DNA from 3 places in the Caproicibacterium sp. BJN0003 genome. Region 3 is predicted to be linked to each of the others. Evidence: a T-box and tRNA genes for the amino acid it is inferred to sense, from the RefSeq annotation. Region 3 holds a T-box; the other regions hold tRNA genes.
The links. A T-box is a leader RNA that pairs with one kind of tRNA and senses whether it is charged. The one in region 3 lies ahead of OP489_RS07840 (valine--tRNA ligase), so its partner is inferred to be a tRNA-Val.

Region 1 (7,010 bases), 430 kb from region 3:
CGCAGGAATTAAAACGGTTTTGATCCCATCTGAAAATGTTCCGGACTTGGAAGAAGTAGATACGGAAGTTAAAAAATCAGTTCAATTCCTTCCTGTCGAAGAAATCGATCAGGTTTTAAATGTTGCGCTAACCAAAAAGCCTGTCCCTTTACAATAAGAAAGGATATCTCAAATGAAGATTGAAACTGCTGATTTTGAAGCTTCTTTTGGTCGCTCAAATCAGCTCCCATTTTCAACGATGCCAGAAATTGTATTCTCAGGAAAATCAAATGTTGGTAAATCTTCGTTGATTAATAAGCTATTAAATCGAAAATCGCTGGCTAGAGTAAGCTCACAGCCAGGCAAAACAGGAACCATTAATTTTTATCGGCTTGACAACTGTAGATTGGTGGATCTTCCAGGATACGGTTATGCAAAAGTTTCACTTTCTGAAAAAAAGCGTTGGGCTGAATTGGTAGAAGGATATCTTTCAATGAAGCGCGATATCCGACTGATTATCCAGATTATTGATATGCGTCACGAGCCATCGGCTGATGATTTGGATATGGTGTCTTTTCTTGAGAATACTGGATTTCCGTTCTTGATTGCTATAACAAAAAGTGATAAACTGAATAAAACGCAAAGAGCTCTCAATTTAAAAATGTTTCAGGAATTATTTGGGAAACGTGAGATAGGAGTGATTCCCTTTTCTTCTCAAACTGGAGAAGGTGTGGAAGTTTTGCGAAAATGCATTGATGAAAATATAAACTTAATGCCATCTTTGCAGGAAATTAATAAGGAGCAATGAAATTTTATGCTGAATTTTGATCATTTAGCTGTAAATCAGCAGGGACATCTGACAATTGGTGGGATTGATACTACAAAATTAGCACAGGAATACGGAACACCTCTTTATGTAATGGATGAAGATAAAATCCGCAGTATCTGCCGAATGTATCAGAATTCTTTTAAAAAATGCTATCATGGGAATGGAATGCCACTTTACGCCAGCAAAGCTTTTTGCTGCAAGGAAATGTGCAGGATCGTCAATGAAGAGGGAATGGGACTGGATGTTGTCTCTGGAGGCGAATTGTACACAGCTCTACAAGCAGGATTTCCGGCAGAACGAATTCAAATGCACGGAAATAATAAAACGCCTGATGAACTTTCTTACGCAATTAATTCGGGTGTAGGGCACATTGTTATTGATAATATGGATGAACTCAAGATGTTGGACGAAATGGCAGGAAAACTTCATCAGGCAGTTGGAGTTTCCTTACGGATTAAGCCTGGCATTGATGCACATACTCATCAGTTTATACGGACCGGACAAATTGATTCCAAGTTTGGATTTGCGTTGGAGACCGGCGAAGCCATGCAGGCCGTAAAAATGGCAATTCATGCGAAAAATTTGAAGCTTTTGGAACTGCACTGCCATATTGGCTCTCAAATTTTTGAATTACAGCCCTTCGTACTGGCAGCTCAGGTTATGATGGATTTTATGCAGCAGATTCGTAAAGAGACCGGCGTCATGTTACCGGAGCTAAACTTGGGAGGTGGTTTTGGCATTCAATATATTGCCTCCGACAATTCTCTCCCGTATGAGTCTTATATGGAGAAAGTTTCAGAAGCGATCGGCCAAAAGTGTAAAGAATACGACTTTACAGAGCCAAAAATTTATATCGAACCAGGTCGTTCTATTGTAGGAGAAGCTGGGATTACACTTTACACGATTGGAGCTGTAAAGCAAATTCCTAATATTCGTACATATGTTTCTATCGATGGCGGTATGACTGATAATCCGCGCTATGCGCTTTATCAGAGCGATTATACTGTCATTGTAGCAAATCATGCAGACCAGCCTGCAAAGCAAATTGTCACTGTCGCCGGAAAATGCTGTGAATCAGGGGATCTGATTCAGAAGGATGCTCCTCTGCAGATGTGTAAAGCGGGCGATTTATTGGCGGTCCTTTCGACTGGAGCTTATAATTATTCCATGGCTTCTAATTATAATCGAATTCCACGTCCTGCCGTTGTGATGGTTCATGATGGAAAGACCCGTATTGCTGTAAAGAGGGAAACCTATGAGGATCTTATTCACAATGATTTATAATGGCTGAACGATTTACTTTTTCCCTTTTCTGTGCTAAAATATAAATTCAGGAAGACGAGGAGTGAGTAAAAAATGAATTCGAAATTAAAAGACGATAATGTCGATTTTTTATTTGAAGCAATTTTATCTTTAAAGTCCGCAGAAGAATGTTATAATTTTTTTGAGGATCTTTGTACTGTTCCAGAAATTAAAGCAATGTCTCAGCGAATTGTGGTGGCTCATATGCTTAGCACAAAACGTGTTTATAGTGATATTGTAGAAAAAACTGGTGCTTCTACTGCAACGATCAGTCGTGTCAATCGGTCTTTGCATTATGGATGCGACGGTTATAGTTTGGTTTTTGGCCGAATAAAAGATGTCCCCAAAAGTGAATCAGAGACCGGAGATATAAAATCAAAATGAGTTATTCGGCTTTTGCAAATTATTACGATTATTTAATGAAAGATGTTAATTACCCGGCGCTGGCACAATACCTGCGCCGGGTTTTGGCACAATTTGGGCATACTCCTAAACTTGCATTGGACCTTGCTTGTGGTACCGGCAGCTTAACCTTGGAACTCAAGCAAATGGGAATTGACATCTATGGAATCGATGCCAGCCCTGATATGCTTTCGATTGCGCAACAAAAAGTGGCTGCAGCGGGAGAGAAAATTTTATTTCTTTGCCAAAAGATGCAGAATTTAGATCTTTATGGGACGATCGATACTGTTTTTTGTACTTTGGATAGCTTAAATCATCTATCCGGAAAAAAAGAACTTTTAAAAGCTTTTCAGAAAGTTTCTCTGTTTCTGGAGCCAAATGGATATTTTGTTTTTGATTTGAATACGCCATACAAGCATCAGCATGTTTTAGCGGATCATACTTTTGTTTATGATCTCGATCCTGTTTATTGTATCTGGCAGAATCTTTATGAAGAACGTGAAAATCGAGTCTCTATTTCTCTGGATTTCTTTAAAAGGGAAGGGCAAATTTATCATCGAAGCCATGAAAATTTTTACGAATATGCCTATTCTATCGATGACATTCGTTCTTTATTAGAACTATCAGGTTTGCAGATGCGCGCAGTTTATGAAGATTTTACTTTTAACGCTCCGACAAATCACACAGAACGAATTTTGGTGGTTTCTGAAAAATCATCTGTAAAAAACATGGAAAAAGTTATTGACAAATAAAGCAAGATATAGTATCATATATAAGTCGCTGATACGAAAGTATTCGCTCTGTTGGGAGCATAGCTCAGCTGGTTAGAGCACCTGCCTTACAAGCAGGGGGTCATAGGTTCGAGTCCTATTGTTCCCACCATCAGTGGCTCGGTAGTTCAGCTGGTTAGAACGCTAGCCTGTCACGCTAGAGGTCGACGGTTCGATCCCGTTCCGAGTCGCCACTTGCCTCTGTAGCTCAGTCGGTAGAGCAGGGGACTGAAAATCCCCGTGTCGGTGGTTCGATTCCGCCCGGAGGCACCATTGCGAATGTAGCTCATCTGGTAGAGCGCCACCTTGCCAAGGTGGAGGTAGCGAGTTCGAGCCTCGTCGTTCGCTCCATTTTTGGCGTCATAGCCAAGCGGTAAGGCATGGGTCTGCAAAACCCTGATCCCCAGTTCAAATCTGGGTGACGCCTCCACTGAAAAGACCGAATCTCTTTCGAGATTTGGTCTTTTTTTAATAATTTGAGGAGATTTTAGATCATGGTTCCTAAAAAAATCATACATCCTTTAGAGCCAGTCTGGAGCCCAGAATGTAGAGCTTTGGTTTTGGGGACAATGCCTTCCCCTAAATCCCGTATGGTAGGATTTTATTATGGGCATCCACAGAATCGTTTCTGGCGCGTTTTAGCCGAAATTTTTGGCGAAACTGTTCCGAATTCTAATGCAGAAAAAACTTCTTTTCTTTTGCAACATCGAATTGCTTTATGGGATGTTTTAAAATCTTGTCGAATTTGCGGTGCTTCTGATCAATCAATTACGGAACCTGTTCCTAATGATTTTTCAGTTTTACTAAAAGAAACAGAAATTCAGTCGATTTATACAACAGGACAAAAAGCTTTTCAGTTATATGAAAGCCTCGTTTATCCAAAGACTAAAATTCATGCAATTGCTTTGCCTTCTACAAGTCCCGCTAATTGCCGTATGAGCTTTCATGATTTGGTAGATGCTTATCGTGTTTTGTTGAATACTGTCAACATAAAATGAATGAAGTAACATATTTTAGGGAGGAACTATATGGAAAAAAACGAAATAATTGATCAAACAAACGAACAAACACAACCCTTAACACCAAATAAAATGGGAACGAAATTAATGTTTCCATTGATTATTTCAATGGCACTGCCAGCAATGTTCTCTATGATGATTCAGGCCCTTTATAACGTAGTAGACAGTTATTTTGTTGCACAAATCAGTGAAGATGCTTTAACTGCTGTTTCTTTGGTGTTCCCAATTCAAAGTCTGCTAATTGCTCTTGGAATTGGTACTGCGGTCGGAATTAATTCTCTAGTATCAAGGCGCCTCGGCGAACAAAATTTTTCAGAAGCCAATTCTGCAGCTACACACGGAATTCTTTTAGGCCTTTTAAATTATATTGTCTTTTTTATTGTTGGCTTTTTTTCACGTCCGTTTATCGGATTGTTTACGAGTACACCAGAAGTGATTGAAATGGGCACACAGTATATGCAAATTGTATGCTTCTTTTCCTTTGGAGTTTTTGTGGAAGTCAATATTGAAAAGTCTCTACAGGCAACCGGAAATATGCTGTACCCAATGACGTTCCAGCTGATTGGCGCTGTTACCAATATTATCTTGGATCCTATTTTTATCTTTGGATTATTTGGAGTCCCAAGAATGAGTGTAGCCGGTGCAGCAATTGCTACTGTCTTAGGACAAATTCTTTCAATGATCGTAGCACTTATCGTTCTTACAAAAAAAGAACACGAAATCACTGTTTCTTTTCACCATTTTCATGTAAATAAAAGAATCATTAAAAACATCTATGAAGTTGGACTGCCTGCAATCGTGATGCAGTCTATTGGTTCTGTGATGGTCATGGGAATCAATGCAATTCTGATGTCCTATACCGAAACGGCAGTTGCTTTCTTTGGTGTTTATTTTAAACTGCAATCTTTTGTTTTTATGCCTGTTTTTGGATTGAATCAGGGGATCATGCCGATTATAGGATATAATTTTGGTGCACAAAATAAAAGACGGATGAAAGACTGCCTTCGCTATGGAACCATGATTGCTGTGGTCATTATGATAATCGGCGTCGTCGTGTTTTGGACAATTCCAAATTTGTTGCTGGGAATTTTTAATGCTTCCGATGTGATGCTTTCAATAGGCGTTCCTGCGCTTAGAACGATCAGCCTCTGCTTTATCCCGGCTGCTATTGGAATCACGTTCTCAGGCGAATTTCAGGCAGTAGGGAAGGGAACTTACAGCCTTTTAGTCTCTTTATTAAGACAACTTTGCATTTTACTTCCGGCTGCCTATTTATTGTCTGTATTAACACATTCTTTGCCGTCAATTTGGTATGCTTTCCCAATTGCAGAGTTTTTCTCTTGTATTGCAAGTATCCTGTTGCATAGCCGAATTAAGAAAAAGATGCTCTCTAAATTTTAACTTAAATGGATATTTTTTAAGCAGCCTGTTTTGCAAAAGAACAGGCTGCTTTTTGTATGATTGCTATTTTTAACGCATATATTTTTTCGGGCGGTGAAAAAAATGAAGCATTCCCGGAAAAATAAATTGACTATTTTGGCTTTGGCTCTCTGCTGTACAGGGCTTTTAACGTTGACTTTTTGCTCCTATCATCAAGCAGCCAAACTTGCAGCGGCAAAAGTCGACCCTAATCCACCGATTATCCTTGACGCAGGGCATGGTGGGGAAGATGGAGGCGCTACTGGAAAATCCCAGCTGCCTGAAAAAGATTTGAATCTGGCAATTACTCAAATGCTGCAAAAAAAACTATCCGACTCTGGTTATCAGGTAATCATGACTCGAGACAGCGATGTTTCTTTAGGCGATCCTAAGTTGTCTACCATACATGAACGCAAAACCTCTGATATCCATCAGCGACTTGCTATTTTACAAGGAACTCCTGGCGCTATTTTTATCAGTATTCATCAAAATTATTTTAGCGAAAGCAGATACAGTGGCGCACAAGTCTTTTATTCCAAAAATGATACACAAAGTAAAACTCTTGCAGAATCCATTCGGGCAAGCATTGTAAATTCTGTTCAACCGGATAATGATCGTCAATTAAAGCCGGCCACCAGCAGTATTTATCTTCTTTGGCACGCGAAAAGTCCGGCAGTTTTAGTAGAATGCGGCTTTCTTTCTAATGATTCAGAAGCAAAACTTTTAAATGATTCGGAATATCAGGAAAAAATTGCCTGCGCAATTTTTGAGGGCATCAACGCTTATTTAACGAGTCCTTCTGATCAGACTTCTTCTGGGGATTGAAGAAAATAATCATTTGTAGTAAACTAAAAGCAATTAAAAATTTGAGCATTTTGATTTGTGAGGAATATTATGTCTGGAAAATCCAAAAGTATCTATGTCTGCAGCCAATGCGGGTATGAATCCGCAAAATGGTATGGAAAATGTCCCGGCTGCGGCGAGTGGAATACAATGAACGAAGAAATTAGAGAACCTGTTCGAAATGTGTCCCCAAAATCTACGCTATATTCGATGAAAGGCCGTCAACATCCACAGCTTCTTTCTGAGATCAGCACCGATATAGAAACGCGATATCAAACTGGGGTAGGGGAGCTCGACCGTGTATTAGGAGGAGGAATTGTAAAAGGTTCTTTAATCCTAATCAGCGGAGAACCTGGAATCGGTAAGAGTACGATTTTACTCCAGATCTGTGAGCATTTAGGGAAAGCACTCCGAATTTTGTATGTATCCGGAGAAGAGTCCAGCCGA
Region 2 (7,010 bases), 830 kb from region 3:
TGCTTCTCTCTGTTAACGACCATTGTAGTACGTGTGTAGCCCAGGTCATAAGGGGCATGATGATTTGACGTCGTCCCCACCTTCCTCCGTTTTGTCAACGGCAGTCCTGCTAGAGTGCTCTTGCGTAGCAACTAACAGTAAGGGTTGCGCTCGTTGCGGGACTTAACCCAACATCTCACGACACGAGCTGACGACAACCATGCACCACCTGTCTTACCGTTCCCCGAAGGGCACGCCCTAATCTCTTAGGGTTTCGATAGATGTCAAGACCTGGTAAGGTTCTTCGCGTTGCTTCGAATTAAACCACATACTCCACTGCTTGTGCGGGCCCCCGTCAATTCCTTTGAGTTTCAACCTTGCGGTCGTACTCCCCAGGTGGATTACTTATTGTGTTAACTCCGGCACGGAAGGGGTCAGACCCCCCACACCTAGTAATCATCGTTTACGGCATGGACTACCAGGGTATCTAATCCTGTTTGCTACCCATGCTTTCGTGCTTCAGCGTCAGTTAAAGCCCAGTAGGCCGCCTTCGCCACTGGTGTTCCTCCCGATCTCTACGCATTTCACCGCTACACCGGGAATTCCACCTACCTCTACTTCACTCAAGTCCCACAGTTTCAATTGCAGGCTATGGGTTAAGCCCATAGTTTTCACAACTGACTTGCAGAACCGCCTACGCACCCTTTACACCCAGTAAATCCGGACAACGCTTGCTCCCTACGTATTACCGCGGCTGCTGGCACGTAGTTAGCCGGAGCTTCCTCTTTAGCTACCGTCATTATCGTCACTAAAGACAGAAGTTTACAATCCGAAGACCTTCTTCCTTCACGCGGCGTTGCTGCATCAGGGTTTCCCCCATTGTGCAATATCCCCCACTGCTGCCTCCCGTAGGAGTCTGGGCCGTGTCTCAGTCCCAATGTGGCCGTTCAACCTCTCAGTCCGGCTACCGATCGTCGCCATGGTGGGCTGTTATCTCACCATCTAGCTAATCGGACGCGAGTCCATCTTTCAGCGGATTGCTCCTTTGATTCCCTCTCCATGCGAAGAGAAAATGTTATGCGGTATTAGCGTCCGTTTCCAGACGTTATCCCCCTCTGAAAGGCAGGTTCCTCACGCGTTACTCACCCGTCCGCCACTAAACTTATCGGATTCCATCCGAAAACTTCATCCTTTAAGTTTCGTTCGACTTGCATGTGTTAGGCACGCCGCCAGCGTTCGTCCTGAGCCAGGATCAAACTCTCTAAAATATTTTATCAAAACGCTTCCGCGCTCTAATCGTATTTCAGAGCTTTCTTATAGCTCATTTCAAAACACTTGCGTGTTTCTTTCTTTGTCCGTTTTTTACGAGTTTTTCTTCTCGTTCCGTTCCAATCCCTCTCGGAATCTTTCCGGGTCCCTTTGTCTCTTTTCGTTGTTTAATTTTCAAGGTCCTGCGCCGCTCGTTCTCGCGAGTCAGCTTTACTATAATACCAAACCTACTTCCTTTTGTCAACCCCTTTTTTCTCCTTTTTTAATTTTTTTTAAGAGGGTTCTTATTTCCAGTATTTCATGATTCATTTTGGGGCATTCTTTCTTTAGAAAGAAGGTTTGGGAAAATGAAAGGATATGGTATGTTTTTTTGGAGGCTGCTTGTTATTTTGCTTGTAAACTTACTGGCAATCACGCTTTTGATTGGACACAGCGGTACAACAGCAGTACTTTCTCAACAAGGCAGCCGCGGAGACGAAGTCGTAAAAATTCAAACCGTATTACAGAATCAAGGGCTTTACTCCGGAAACGTCGACGGCATTTATGGCAGCAATACAAAAAATGCAGTGATCAAATTTCAAAAAATCAATGGTCTTACTGCAGATGGTGTTGCAGGCAAAAACACATTGAACGCCATGGGCATCGGTGGAGGCGGCCAAAGTGCAAATACGGGTGCTGCCGGCGGATATTCGAGCAACGATGTTGCTCTTCTCGCAAAAGTTATTTCCGCAGAATCGCGCGGTGAACCTTATGAAGGGCAAGTTGCCGTAGGAGCTGTCATCTTAAATCGAATTGAGCATCCCAGCTTTCCTAATACACTTGCCGGTGTTATTTACCAGCCAGGCGCTTTCAGTTGTTTAAACGACGGCCAAATTGATGCTCCTGTTTCCGATTCTGCCTATCGTGCTGCTCGAGATGCAATCAATGGTTGGGATCCTTCCGGCGGTGCAGTCTATTATTATAACCCAAAAAAGAGCACTAGTCAGTGGATTTTTTCCCGTCCGGTCATTACAATTATTGGCGACCACCGATTCTGCTCTTAATCTTTAGTATAAGAAGGCTCTAATTGTCTTCCTTATTTCTTCAAAATGATATTCTTATCAAAAAATAAGAGGCCCTTTCGTGAAGAATCACAAAAAGCCTCTTAAACTGATCTTTAATTGAATGTTATTAATAGATCCAATTTACGCTTTAAAATTTTCAAATTCCTGTGTTGCTGCCTTTTCCATCTGCTGATGATCATCATTGGATACAGAATCATGATAGATCATCAGATATTTTCCGTTTTTGCTAAGGACTGCCTTTACGTTGTCATTAAAGACCGGAACGGTTCCGTTCTCTTTTGCACTTTCAAGGCAGGTCTTAGCCTCATCAGAAAGATTGTTAAGGTCGTATTCATAGAACTCAACGGATAAATTCTTTTCATCTTTTGCAGGATCTTTGCTGAACACGTACCGCAAACCGGATTTTGCTCCAATAAAAGAAGCCTGCATTTCTTCGGGCTGTCCTTCTTCCTGTACAACAATTCCGCTGTCAATCATATAATTGCACAAACCCGAAAGCGTATTTTCGTATTTTCCGGCATCAACTGAAACCGTGGAAACGACCGCAGAAGAGACAGCCTCCGAAGAAGCTGTTTGGGAAGAAGCGGCAATATCGCCTTCTCCGCAGGCGGTAAGGCTGAACATGAGCGCTGCTGCAACGGCAATAACAGATAATTTTTTCATGGCTTAGAAACCTCCCGGAAACTTTCAAAATACTAAAAAAACCGCTGCGAGAGCGGTTTTCAGCGCGGCAAAAGCCGCTGGGTTTGGTGGACACGAAGGGACTCGAACCCTTGACCTCTCGCGTGTGAGGCGAACGCTCTAACCAGCTGAGCTACGCGTCCACATACGCGAAAAAAATAAGAAAAATGGTGACCCGGATGAGATTCGAACTCATGAAGCCGCCGTGAAAGGGCGGTGTCTTAACCGCTTGACCACCGGGCCAAATTGATCGGAGAAACCCTCCGATAAATGGTAGCGGCAATAGGATTTGAACCTATGACACTTCGGGTATGAACCGAATGCTCTAGCCAGCTGAGCTATGCCGCCATTTTGTCCACTATCTGCTCACAGCACACAGTGAAGCGTTAATTATTATAATACAGAAATGAAAGCTTTGTCAATGGATTTTTGCAAAATAAATTTTGGAATTTTTTAGTTTTTAGCAAAATAGTCGTATAAAATGGCTGATCTTGAAGTTTTACCGCTCTGTCTCTCCCTCTTTTTCCGTATCAAACAAGACTTTTTTGTATTTTAAAAAGCAAAGCAGCGCAATACAGGAAACCCCAAAACTCATCACAGTATTCCCAATAGACCCAAACTTATCAAATAAAAATCCGCCCAAAAGGTTCGCCGTAACGGTGCCAATAACGGTGACCACCGTCAATCCTACAGAAATGGAAAAACTGCGGATATGAGGATCTGCCGCTCTGGAAAAACACTCTACACTAATTGTATAGAAAAGGCCAAAGCTTACTGACTGCACAATTTGTCCCAGAAAAAGCGGAATGATTCCAGGGAGCAAAAACAAAGCCGGCCGACCCAGATTGATAAAAAAAGTCATCGTAGTTTCCTGTTTTAAAGTGATCAGGTCCCGTGAGCGCGCAATCCAAAGCAAAACCACAAATTCTGTTACCGCACCAATCCCACAAATCCATCCAAACATTTGGTCCGTTCCGCCGCGTTCCCCACAGAATAAAGCAAGATAGCTGCCCACTGGGCGATGGCTGAGCCAATAAAGACTAAAAATGAGAAGGCAAGCTCGATAGCGCGGATTTTTCATTGAAACACGAAAAGACTCAAAGAATCCCAGGGCAGCCCCCTCGTCCCCGGATTTTCCCTCCGCTCGGTTATCAGGCTTTAACTTGGGGAGCTCCTGCAAAAAGAAAATTAAGCCTGCAAAAACGATTGCCTGCAATAAAAAATAGTTGCCATATCCAAAAATAGAGAAATAAGCGCCCACCGCAGTTGCAGCCAATGCATATCCAATCGAGCCGAACGCGCGCACCCTGCTGTAAACAAGATTCGTCCCCGAAAAATGGCTGACAATATTGACCCACGCATCCATCAGCTGACCAAACGGATAAGCAAATCCTGCGGAAAAAACAATCAGAACAAAGCAAACAAGCTCCTGCCCCCCAAACACCATGTTGCAGATACAAAGTACAATCAAGCCGATGCAGGAAAGGATGAGATAATCCCTGACCGACAAAAACGTATCAGTCAAATATCCGGAAATCGGCTGCACCACCACATTAGCGACCAAAGTCAAGCTGGTAATCAGGCCGCAGGTCACCGCAGAAAAGCCTCGCTGAGAAAGATACGAAACTAAATAGGAAGCAAAAAGCGCATATGCACTATAATAAATAAAATAAGCTCCAAAAAACGCCGGTGCATAATTTTTCTCTTTTGGAGCTTTTTTTCGCAAACAGCACTTGCTCATAAAGTTCCCCTCGGTTTTCCTTTTATAAAACGGCCCCTGTCAAAATTTCTTTCGTACAGGGGCCGTCATTTTTTATTGATTATCTCTGGTGATTGATATTGGTCTGGTCTTTCAAAATAACATCGTGAGCGCCGCCCTCTACGATACTGGTTGCAGAAACGAGTGTCAGCTTTGCTTTCTCCTGCAATTCCGGAATCGTCAGCGCACCGCAGTTACACATTGTAGACTTCACTTTGCTAAGCGTTGTGGCCACGTTATCTTTAAGCGGGCCAGCATAAGCAACATAAGAATCAACGCCTTCTTCAAACGAAAGCTTCTTGTCGCCGCCAAGGTCATACCGCTGCCAGTTGCGGGCACGGTTGCTGCCTTCACCCCAATACTCTTTCATATAAGTCCCATTTACGTTCACTTTATTGGTCGGGGATTCATCGAAGCGGGAGAAATAACGTCCCAGCATCACAAAATCAGCACCCATCGCAAGCGCCAAAGTAATATGATGATCATAAACGATTCCACCGTCGGAACAAATCGGGACATAAACTCCAGTCTCACGGTAATATTCGTCCCGTGCCTTTGCAACTTCGATAATTGCGGTCGCCTGTCCGCGGCCAATACCTTTTGTCTCACGTGTGATACAAATAGACCCGCCGCCGATTCCGATCTTCACAAAATCCGCTCCGCATTCTGCTAAGAAGCGGAAGCCGTCTTTATCAACTACATTTCCGGCGCCAATCTTAACGCTGTCTCCGTAATTTTCGCGTACCCATTCGATGGTCATCTTCTGCCATTCAGAGAAGCCTTCGGAAGAATCGATACAAAAGATATCCGCTCCAGCTTCCAAAAGTGCTGGAATCCGCTCCTTATAATCTCTGGTATTGATCCCGGCACCGACTACATAACGCTTTTTCTCATCCAACAGCTCGTTGACATTTTCCTTATGCTCTGAATAATCTTTGCGGAAAACCATATAGCACAAACGGCCGTCATCATCAATTACCGGCAGAGAATTGAGCTTATGGTCCCAAATGATATCATTGCACTCCGAAAGAGTCGCGCCTTTTGGAGCAGAAATAATTTTTTCAATCGGCGTCATAAAGTCGCTGACCTTAATATCAAGGCTCATACGGCTCAAGCGATAGTCACGGCTCGAAACGATCCCCAAAAGCTTACCGTTAGCAGTTCCGTCAGAAGTAACCGCTACCGTGGAATGTCCGGTCTTTTTCTTTAGCTCCAGAATATCCGAAAGGGTCTTGTCCGGCTGAATATTGGAGTCGCTGATCACAAATCCCGCTTTATACGCCTTTACTCGTGCAACCATTGCCGCTTCGGACTCAACCGACTGAGAACCGTAAATAAAAGAAATGCCGCCCTCTTTTGCCAGAGCAACCGCCAGCCGATCTCCAGAAACAGACTGCATAATTGCTGATACCATGGGGATATTCATGACGATTGCAGGCTTCTCCCCATCTCCCTTACGGTACTTTGTCACCGCTGTACGAAGACTCACTTCGCTCGGAATACACTTTGAAGAAGAATATCCGGGAATTAAAAGATATTCGTCGAAAGTATGGGAAGGTTCATCATAAAAGATCGCCATGTTTTGCTGCCTCCGTGTTTTTATTTTTTGGTTTTATAAACGATTTATCTATATTTTTGTAATTATAGCAGATTCCCACCCCTTTTTCAACAATTCCTCACTGAAAATCTTTTTCTCTCTAAAAAAGGTATTTCCTTTTATCTCTCTGCTTTTCATCGGCTTGTCCTCTTTTCAAATAGATATTTATCTGATATAATGAAATTTATGCTATAAAGGAAATAGATCCTTTTAGAATGCAGAATCGGGAGAATTTGAAAATGTTGAAAAAAAGCAATTCTGCGCTGCCAAAAATAATTGGCGCAGGAATTCTTTGTGTGATTTTATGCTTAACCGGCTGGTACCTTTTTCGCAAATCATTTGACTATAGTAATAATGAAACTCCAAATATATTTTCCAGTTCGTTAACTGCAACGCATAACGGAGAGGTTTTAGAAACAGAATGTTCTTCCTCCCTTCTGATTCACCGGGTGGGAATATGGTGTTCCCTTACTGCCGACGGACAACCCCTTGATCCGTCATTACTCAGCCAAGATTCCACTCCTCGTGGCTTTCTGGAAGTACAGGCAATCGATTCCCGAGGATCTATCGTTGCAGAAAACTCTGTCAGCTACTCAGACCTCAATGGGAGTTCTTATATGACGATCCTGTCCGGATTTTCCTATTCTTCCGCAAAGAATGG
Region 3 (7,010 bases):
TGCGGATTTCCAATTCGCGACAGCAAAATCCGCATATGATCGAGGCCCGGCGTTAACCCAAAGCGCGGCAAAGAATCAATCTGCTCAATCGCCTGTTCGTAGGTCATCGAAAACCTCTCCTCCCTTTACATTACTCCAACGCAGAAAGACCGGACTGAATCAGCGTCATACGTTTTTCTAATTTTTCCATATTGTCACGCACACCATCAATTACATTCTGTGGCGCTTTCTGCATAAATTTCTCATTATTAAGCTTCGCTTGCGCGCTGTTATAGCCTTTCGTAACGGTTTCCAGTTCTTTTTTCAAACGGCTAATCTCAGCCTTACGATCCACCAGTTCGTCCATTTCGATATAAATTTTCGCATGGCTGGTAACAATCGTAACTGCTCCTGAAAGATCAAATGAATCTGAAACCTCGATGGAACTTGCAGAAGCAAGGCGTTCAAACACTTTGGTCCCCGCTTCAAATTCTGCCCTCTGTGCTGTTGCAATATAAAGCTTTGCCTTTCTGCTCGGCGGAACATTCATCTCACTGCGGCGATTACGAATGGCACGCACGGCATCCATGACGATCTCCATCTGTGCAGCCTCCGTCGGGAATGAAAGGTTCTTGTCATACTGCGGATATTCTGCAACAACAAGAGCTTCTCCCTCATGCGGCAAACTCTGCCAGATTTCCTCTGTCAGATACGGCATGAACGGATGAAGAAGTGCTAAGGTTTTGGTCAGCACCCAGCAGAGCACCTGACGCACATTCTGTGCTGCTTTTTTATCGTCTCCCTGCAAGCGAATTTTAGAAATTTCCACATACCAATCACAGAACTGATCCCAGATAAAATCGTGAAGTTTCTGTGCTGCAATGCCCAACTCAAACTTTTCCAGATTATCATTCACTTCGAGGCACAGCTGATTAAAGGAATTCAGAATCCACTTGTCTTCTATGGTCAGCGTTTCCGGAAGGCAATTTTGCACTTCATGCCCATCAATATTCATCAGGGTAAAACGGGCAGCATTCCAGATCTTATTTGCAAAATTCCGGCTTGCTTCTACGCGCTCAGCTGAAAAACGGGTATCATTTCCGGGACTGATTCCTGTTACCAGTGTAAAGCGCAAAGCATCAGCACCGTATTTCTGGATCACTTCCAGAGGGTCAATTCCATTTCCAAGAGACTTACTCATCTTACGGCCCTGCGAATCTCGAACCAATCCATGGAAAAAGACAGTTTTAAATGGTACTTCTCCCATGTGCTCAATTCCGGAGAAAATCATTCTTGCAACCCAGAAGAAAATGATATCATAGCCGGTCACCAATGTATTGGTCGGATAAAAATATTTAAGATCTTCTGTCTGATCCGGCCATCCAAGTGTACTGAACGGCCATAGAGCAGAACTAAACCATGTGTCGAGCGTATCCTCATCCTGATGCAGATGCTTACTGCCACATTTGGAACAAACACTCGGTGCTTCACGAGCTACAGTAATTTCCCCGCAGTCATCGCAATACCATGCCGGAATCCGATGTCCCCACCAAAGCTGACGGGAAATACACCAATCCTTGATGTTTTCCATCCAGTTATAATAAACTTTTTCCATCCGTTCCGGGATAAAACGAACTTCATGGCTGCGCACCGCTTCAATGGCTGGTTTTGCAAGAGGCTCCATCTTCACAAACCACTGCTTACTGACCCGCGGCTCAATCGCAGTATGGCAGCGATAACAAGTCCCTACATTATGCTTGATCGGCTCAATGCTGACAAGGTATCCTTGTTCATCAAGTTCTTTGACAATCTGCTTACGAGCGTCCATTCCGCTCATTCCGCAGTATTTTCCACCATTTTCATTGATGGAACCATCATCATTCATAATATTGATCACCGGAAGATGATGCCGCAGCCCAACTTCAAAGTCGTTCGGATCATGGGCAGGTGTAATTTTCACAACACCGGTTCCAAAATCCCGCTCAACATATTCGTCCGCAATCACAGGAATCTCTCTGCCGACAAGCGGCAAAATCAGCGTCTTGCCAACCAAATCTCGATAACGATCATCTTCTGGATGCACCGCTACTGCTGTATCTCCCAACATCGTTTCCGGACGAGTTGTCGCTAACTCCAGATAGCCGCTGCCGTCTTTAAATGGATAGCGAACATGCCAGAAAGACCCATCTTTTTCGCTGAACTCCACTTCTGCATCAGAAATAGAAGTCTTGCAGTGCGGACACCAGTTAATAATCCGTTCTCCGCGATAGATTAAGCCTTTTTCATAAAGGCGCACAAAAACTTCCCGTACCGCTTTACTGCAGCCTTCGTCCAATGTAAAGCGTTCACGCTGCCAATCACAGGAAGATCCTAATTTACGGAGCTGCTCAACAATTCTTCCTCCAAATTTCGCCTTCCAAGCCCATGCACGCTCTAAAAATGCTTCCCGTCCAATTTCTTCTTTTGTAATCCCCTCTTTGCGCATCGCTTCCACAATCTTTGCTTCGGTTGCAATAGAGGCATGGTCCGTTCCAGGGAGCCACAATGCACAGCGTCCCTGCATCCGACGCCAGCGAATCAAAATATCTTGAAGCGTCTCATCCATGGCATGACCCATATGAAGCTGCCCCGTAATATTTGGTGGCGGAATCACAATCGTATACGGCTCTTTCTTTGAATCAGGTTCCGCATGAAAATAATTCCCCTTCTCCCAGAAGTCGTAAATTCGATCTTCCACTTCTCCGGGATCATAAGACTTTGCGATATCTCTGCTCATCGATTATTCCTCCAACCACTTTTTATAAATTAATCCTTAAAAATAAAAGCCCCGGATACAGAAAAACTGTATCCGGGGCGAATCTGCAACAAAAGATCCGCGGTACCACCCGCATTCGGCTTTTAAAGCCCTCTCTTTCTTAACGCGAAAGCTTTTCACTCGGTCTCGCTTAATCTTGATTCAGCGAGACAACTCCGGGGTGACTGATTCGCAAAAGCACAATATCGGCTCGCATCATCCGCCGACTTTCTGAAAATAAAAATCTTTTGCCTTTTTCCCCATCTTCGTCTTTGTATATAATTGATATTGTCCTCAATAATATTAAGTATTATACGCGGAAAACAGGTCTCTGTCAAGATTCGATTACTTAGTACAAATTTTTTCAAACCATGTTATAATATAGAAAAATAGAAAAGGAGGTCACCACGATGGAGGAAAATTTTTGGATCGTTCAGGGAGAATATTTACTGCGTTTGTTTTTGGCAGCTTTATGCGGCTGCATAATCGGCCATGATCAATCCTCCAATCATACTAAAACAGTTGGGATGCGCACTCACGCCGTTGTGGCAATGGCTTCTGCCCTGATGACTCTGACTTCTAAATATGGATTTTCCGACCTGATCGGCGAAAAAGGGATTTCGCTTGATCCATCCAGAATTACAGCGGGTGTTGTCACCGCTATTGGATTTCTCGGTGCCGGCGTCATTTTTGTTCGAAAAGAAAATGTTACCGGAGTTACCACTGCCGCCGGGTTATGGGCAACCGTCGGTGTCGGCTGTGCACTTGGCGCAGGCATGTACCTTCTAGGTATTGCCGCTTCTATTTTAATTGTAGCTGTCCAGTTGTTTTTACTTCACAATAAAAGAATTTCTCAAGAACCCATTTTTGAAAAGCTGGTCCTTGAAGTCTCGACTGATGAAGACATTCATACTTTATTTTCGGAAATTTTCGAAAGGCACCACATCGAAATCACCAGTCTTCAGACAAAGCGGCTCTCCCCGCAAAAGTTGGAAATTGCGCTTCTAGTTCGTTATCCAGCCGCTTATAATGCCGAAGACGTTATTAAGTTGTTAAAAGACATCCCAGCCATCAAAAGTATTGAATATTGATAAACCAGTAAATCTATAAATGACGTTAAAATACAGGGGGCTCTCATTTTACTGAGAGCCCCCTGTTATAAGACAAATCCATGCAAAATTTTTAAAAAGTTATACGGGAAGCGGCGCAGGCTGTAAAATCTGTTCTTGACAATCCACTGCCGCAGCAATGCAAACAGATTCCAATGCATGACGCTCGTCTGGCACAACAAGCACATAATCATTTCCAGAAACGCCGTAAGCTGATGAATGTGTCATAATCAATGATCCATAGGAATCTACAAAATCAAAGCTGCGATCAATAAGATTCCCACGAAATCTCCAATCTCTGCCCCGGATACGAACCGGATGCTGTCTGGAAACCGGATTTAAAACAACCTGCATTCCAGTCTGTCCTTCTATTGAAATTCCACAATGATAAAGTTCTCTCATTCCCAGAATATGAAGTCTGGCAACTGGTACCTCGTGTGGAGTCACTACAATCAATTTGAGTCCCAACTGTTGCCCATTGGTTTTAATCAAAAAAGCCGGTTTCCCACTCTCATCATAAACGCAATACGCCACATTATCTCCACTGTCCCGTCTAAAGTAGAATTTCAATTTTCCGCCTCCCTTTTTATGAAATCAATAATTAGCTTTATTGTACCATGAATTTTATAAAATAAAAAGAGAAAGAGGCAGAACGAATCATTTTTTCGTCCTGCCTCTTTGTTATATGTGTAATAAAGTTATTCTGCTGTAGTTCCTGTCACAGCTAATTCCGGCAATTTTGCTAAAGGTTTTCCGGTATGCACCGAAAATGCTACATTGGTAGCATGATCCGCAATTCTCTCCAGATTAATCAGCAAATCATTATAGACTGAACCAGACTGAGGAGAACACTCTCCGCTCTTAAGACGTTCAATATGATTCATTTTAAGATATTCTGTTAATTCGTCCACTTGTTCTTCTGTTTTATTGACTACAAATCCAAGATCCTGTTTAGAACCGCCATCTGCAAAAAGTTCTATAGAAGAGTCAAATACCGTCAACACTTTTTCTTGCAGCTGCTTGAGTTCTGCTATTGCCGCATCACTCATAGTTGCTTTTCCATCTGCTACAATTTGAGCTTCTTCTGAAATATTCTCACTGTAATCGCCAATTCTCTCGATGTCATTTACCACATGATACATCGCGCCAATCGTTTCACGATCTTGATCTTCCAGCTCTAATCCGTTGATCTTTACCAAATAAGCAGTAATTCCTTTATTTAGAAAGTTAAGAATGGATTCGTTTTCCTCTAACTCCGATACACGATCCGCATCGCGTTTATAAATCATATCCATACTCAAAAGAAAGTTTGAGCGTGCAATTTGTGACATACGAATGACTTCTTTGATCACTTGGCTAACTGCCACCGGAGGTGCATTTAAAATACGCTCATCCAAATACTGCAACCGTCTTGCTTGGAGCTTTTGGTCTACCCCCGGCACCAGACGGCAAGCAAGATTTACAAGATGATTGGAAAGCGGAAGTAAAACTGCCGTTGTCGTTACATTAAAACAAATATGCACTAACGAAATCTGCATCATCGGATTGTCCGGCGCAAACCCCTCAATTACTGACACAAAAGGAGTAAAATAAGAAATCATGGTAAAAGCGAGAGCACCAATTACATTAAAAAGTAAATGTACAATTGCTGTACGCCGTGCGGTTTTCGTCGTACCAATAGAAGCCAACAAAGCCGTTGCACAGGTACCAATATTCTGACCAAAAATCACATATACTGCAGAACCTAATCCGATGGCACCAGAAGATGCCAATGCCTGCAAGACACCGATGGAAGCAGATGAGCTTTGAATAATTGCCGTAAGGCCCAAACCAACCAAAAGGCCCAACAGCGGATTCCTCAAGCTGGCAAGAAGATTACAGAAGCCTTGATCCTGAGCCAGAGGAGCCATCGCTGTACTCATATTCGTCATACCGAAAAACAAAATGCCAAAGCCTAAAATAATTTGCGCAATATGTTTACGATTGTGCTTCTTAATAAATAGAACGCCAATTACGCCCAAAAAGATTGCAATTGGTGCTAAGTCGTTCAGACGAATTGCAATCAAAAGCCCCGTAACCGTTGTACCGATATTAGCGCCCATAATGACGCCGGCTGCCTGAGAAAGCGACATTACACCAGCATTAACAAAACCGACCACCATTACGGTAGTTGCCGAGGAACTCTGAATAACAGCCGTAACCGCTAATCCTACCAATGCACCAACATAGCGATTTGTAGTCAGGCGCTCGATCATGTTTTTGAGCTTTGACCCGGCGGCAAGTTCCAGTCCTTCACCCATCAGATTCATACCATAAAGGAAGAGTCCAAGTCCGCACAGGAGCATCATGACATTTTGTAATCCCATTCTGTTCCATCCAATCATTTTTATTTAGTTAATACAAATACTTTATTTTTAACCTTTATATAAACTTTTTATAACAAAGCCCTTGTAAAATGATAGTACAAACTTAGAGAATTAATATTCTAAATTAGAATTATAAAACAGAAACTGATAAAATATTTCTCTATAAGATTTAAAATAATTATATCATATTTGCTAATATAAAATTATTAATACAATATCTACCACGCCTGTGTCAGATCCTGCACAACTGCACCCGCTAAAACCAGCCCTGCTGTAGAAGGAACAAACGGCATACTGCCTGGTGTTTGCCGCTTCCCCGGAGCCGCTGGTTCTTCACTTTGCAAGGGTGTTCTTGGCGGCTCTGTGCTGTAGACGACTTTTAAAGAAGCAATCCCTCTCTTTCTTAACTCTCGGCGCATCACTCTTGCAAGCGGACATACCTTTGTCTCGTAGATATCTCCCACTCGAAATGCGGTAGGGTCCAATTTATTCCCTGCACCCATAGAACTAATAATCGGCGTACCTGCCTTTTTAGCATTTTGCACCAACAATAGCTTACTGGATACCGTATCAATACAGTCGATGACATAATCATAGGAATCCAGCCCAAATTTGTCCGCATTCTCTGCCTGATAAAATTTAGGAATCGAAAAGACAGAAGCTTGTGGATTGATAGAAAGAAGGCGCTCTGCCATCATTTCGGCTTTCAGCTGATTCAGTGTCTGATAAGTTGCTACAATTTGGCGGTTTAGATTCGAAACG

Region 1: it has a tRNA-Val gene. The T-box ahead of OP489_RS07840 (valine--tRNA ligase) is inferred to sense a tRNA for this amino acid. The anticodon was not compared.
Region 2: it has a tRNA-Val gene. The T-box ahead of OP489_RS07840 (valine--tRNA ligase) is inferred to sense a tRNA for this amino acid. The anticodon was not compared.

The regions. Positions count from the first base shown of each region.
Region 1 is NZ_CP111108.1:1,157,584-1,164,593, reverse strand. Features, by position in the region: gene lon (endopeptidase La) at 1-157, shown strand, start outside; gene yihA (ribosome biogenesis GTP-binding protein YihA/YsxC) at 173-787, shown strand; gene lysA (diaminopimelate decarboxylase) at 794-2,092, shown strand; gene OP489_RS05830 (YerC/YecD family TrpR-related protein) at 2,165-2,494, shown strand; gene OP489_RS05825 (class I SAM-dependent DNA methyltransferase) at 2,491-3,264, shown strand; tRNA gene OP489_RS05820 (tRNA-Val) at 3,318-3,394, shown strand; tRNA gene OP489_RS05815 (tRNA-Asp) at 3,400-3,476, shown strand; tRNA gene OP489_RS05810 (tRNA-Phe) at 3,480-3,555, shown strand; tRNA gene OP489_RS05805 (tRNA-Gly) at 3,558-3,633, shown strand; tRNA gene OP489_RS05800 (tRNA-Cys) at 3,639-3,712, shown strand; gene OP489_RS05795 (DNA-deoxyinosine glycosylase) at 3,777-4,280, shown strand; gene OP489_RS05790 (MATE family efflux transporter) at 4,311-5,702, shown strand; gene OP489_RS05785 (N-acetylmuramoyl-L-alanine amidase) at 5,805-6,545, shown strand; gene radA (DNA repair protein RadA) at 6,615-7,010, shown strand, end outside.
Region 2 is NZ_CP111108.1:2,424,528-2,431,537, forward strand. Features, by position in the region: rRNA gene OP489_RS12140 (16S ribosomal RNA) at 1-1,247, opposite strand, end outside; gene sleB (spore cortex-lytic enzyme) at 1,596-2,291, shown strand; gene OP489_RS12150 (hypothetical protein) at 2,433-2,975, opposite strand; tRNA gene OP489_RS12155 (tRNA-Val) at 3,060-3,136, opposite strand; tRNA gene OP489_RS12160 (tRNA-Glu) at 3,162-3,236, opposite strand; tRNA gene OP489_RS12165 (tRNA-Met) at 3,265-3,341, opposite strand; gene OP489_RS12170 (MFS transporter) at 3,493-4,734, opposite strand; gene OP489_RS12175 (IMP dehydrogenase) at 4,814-6,331, opposite strand; gene OP489_RS12180 (DUF2142 domain-containing protein) at 6,589-7,010, shown strand, end outside.
Region 3 is NZ_CP111108.1:1,591,257-1,598,266, forward strand. Features, by position in the region: gene OP489_RS07835 (bifunctional folylpolyglutamate synthase/dihydrofolate synthase) at 1-107, opposite strand, end outside; gene OP489_RS07840 (valine--tRNA ligase) at 131-2,755, opposite strand; T-box leader at 2,826-3,049, opposite strand; gene OP489_RS07845 (MgtC/SapB family protein) at 3,184-3,864, shown strand; gene OP489_RS07850 (hypothetical protein) at 3,964-4,452, opposite strand; gene OP489_RS07855 (Na/Pi cotransporter family protein) at 4,581-6,248, opposite strand; gene OP489_RS07860 (tRNA threonylcarbamoyladenosine dehydratase) at 6,467-7,010, opposite strand, start outside.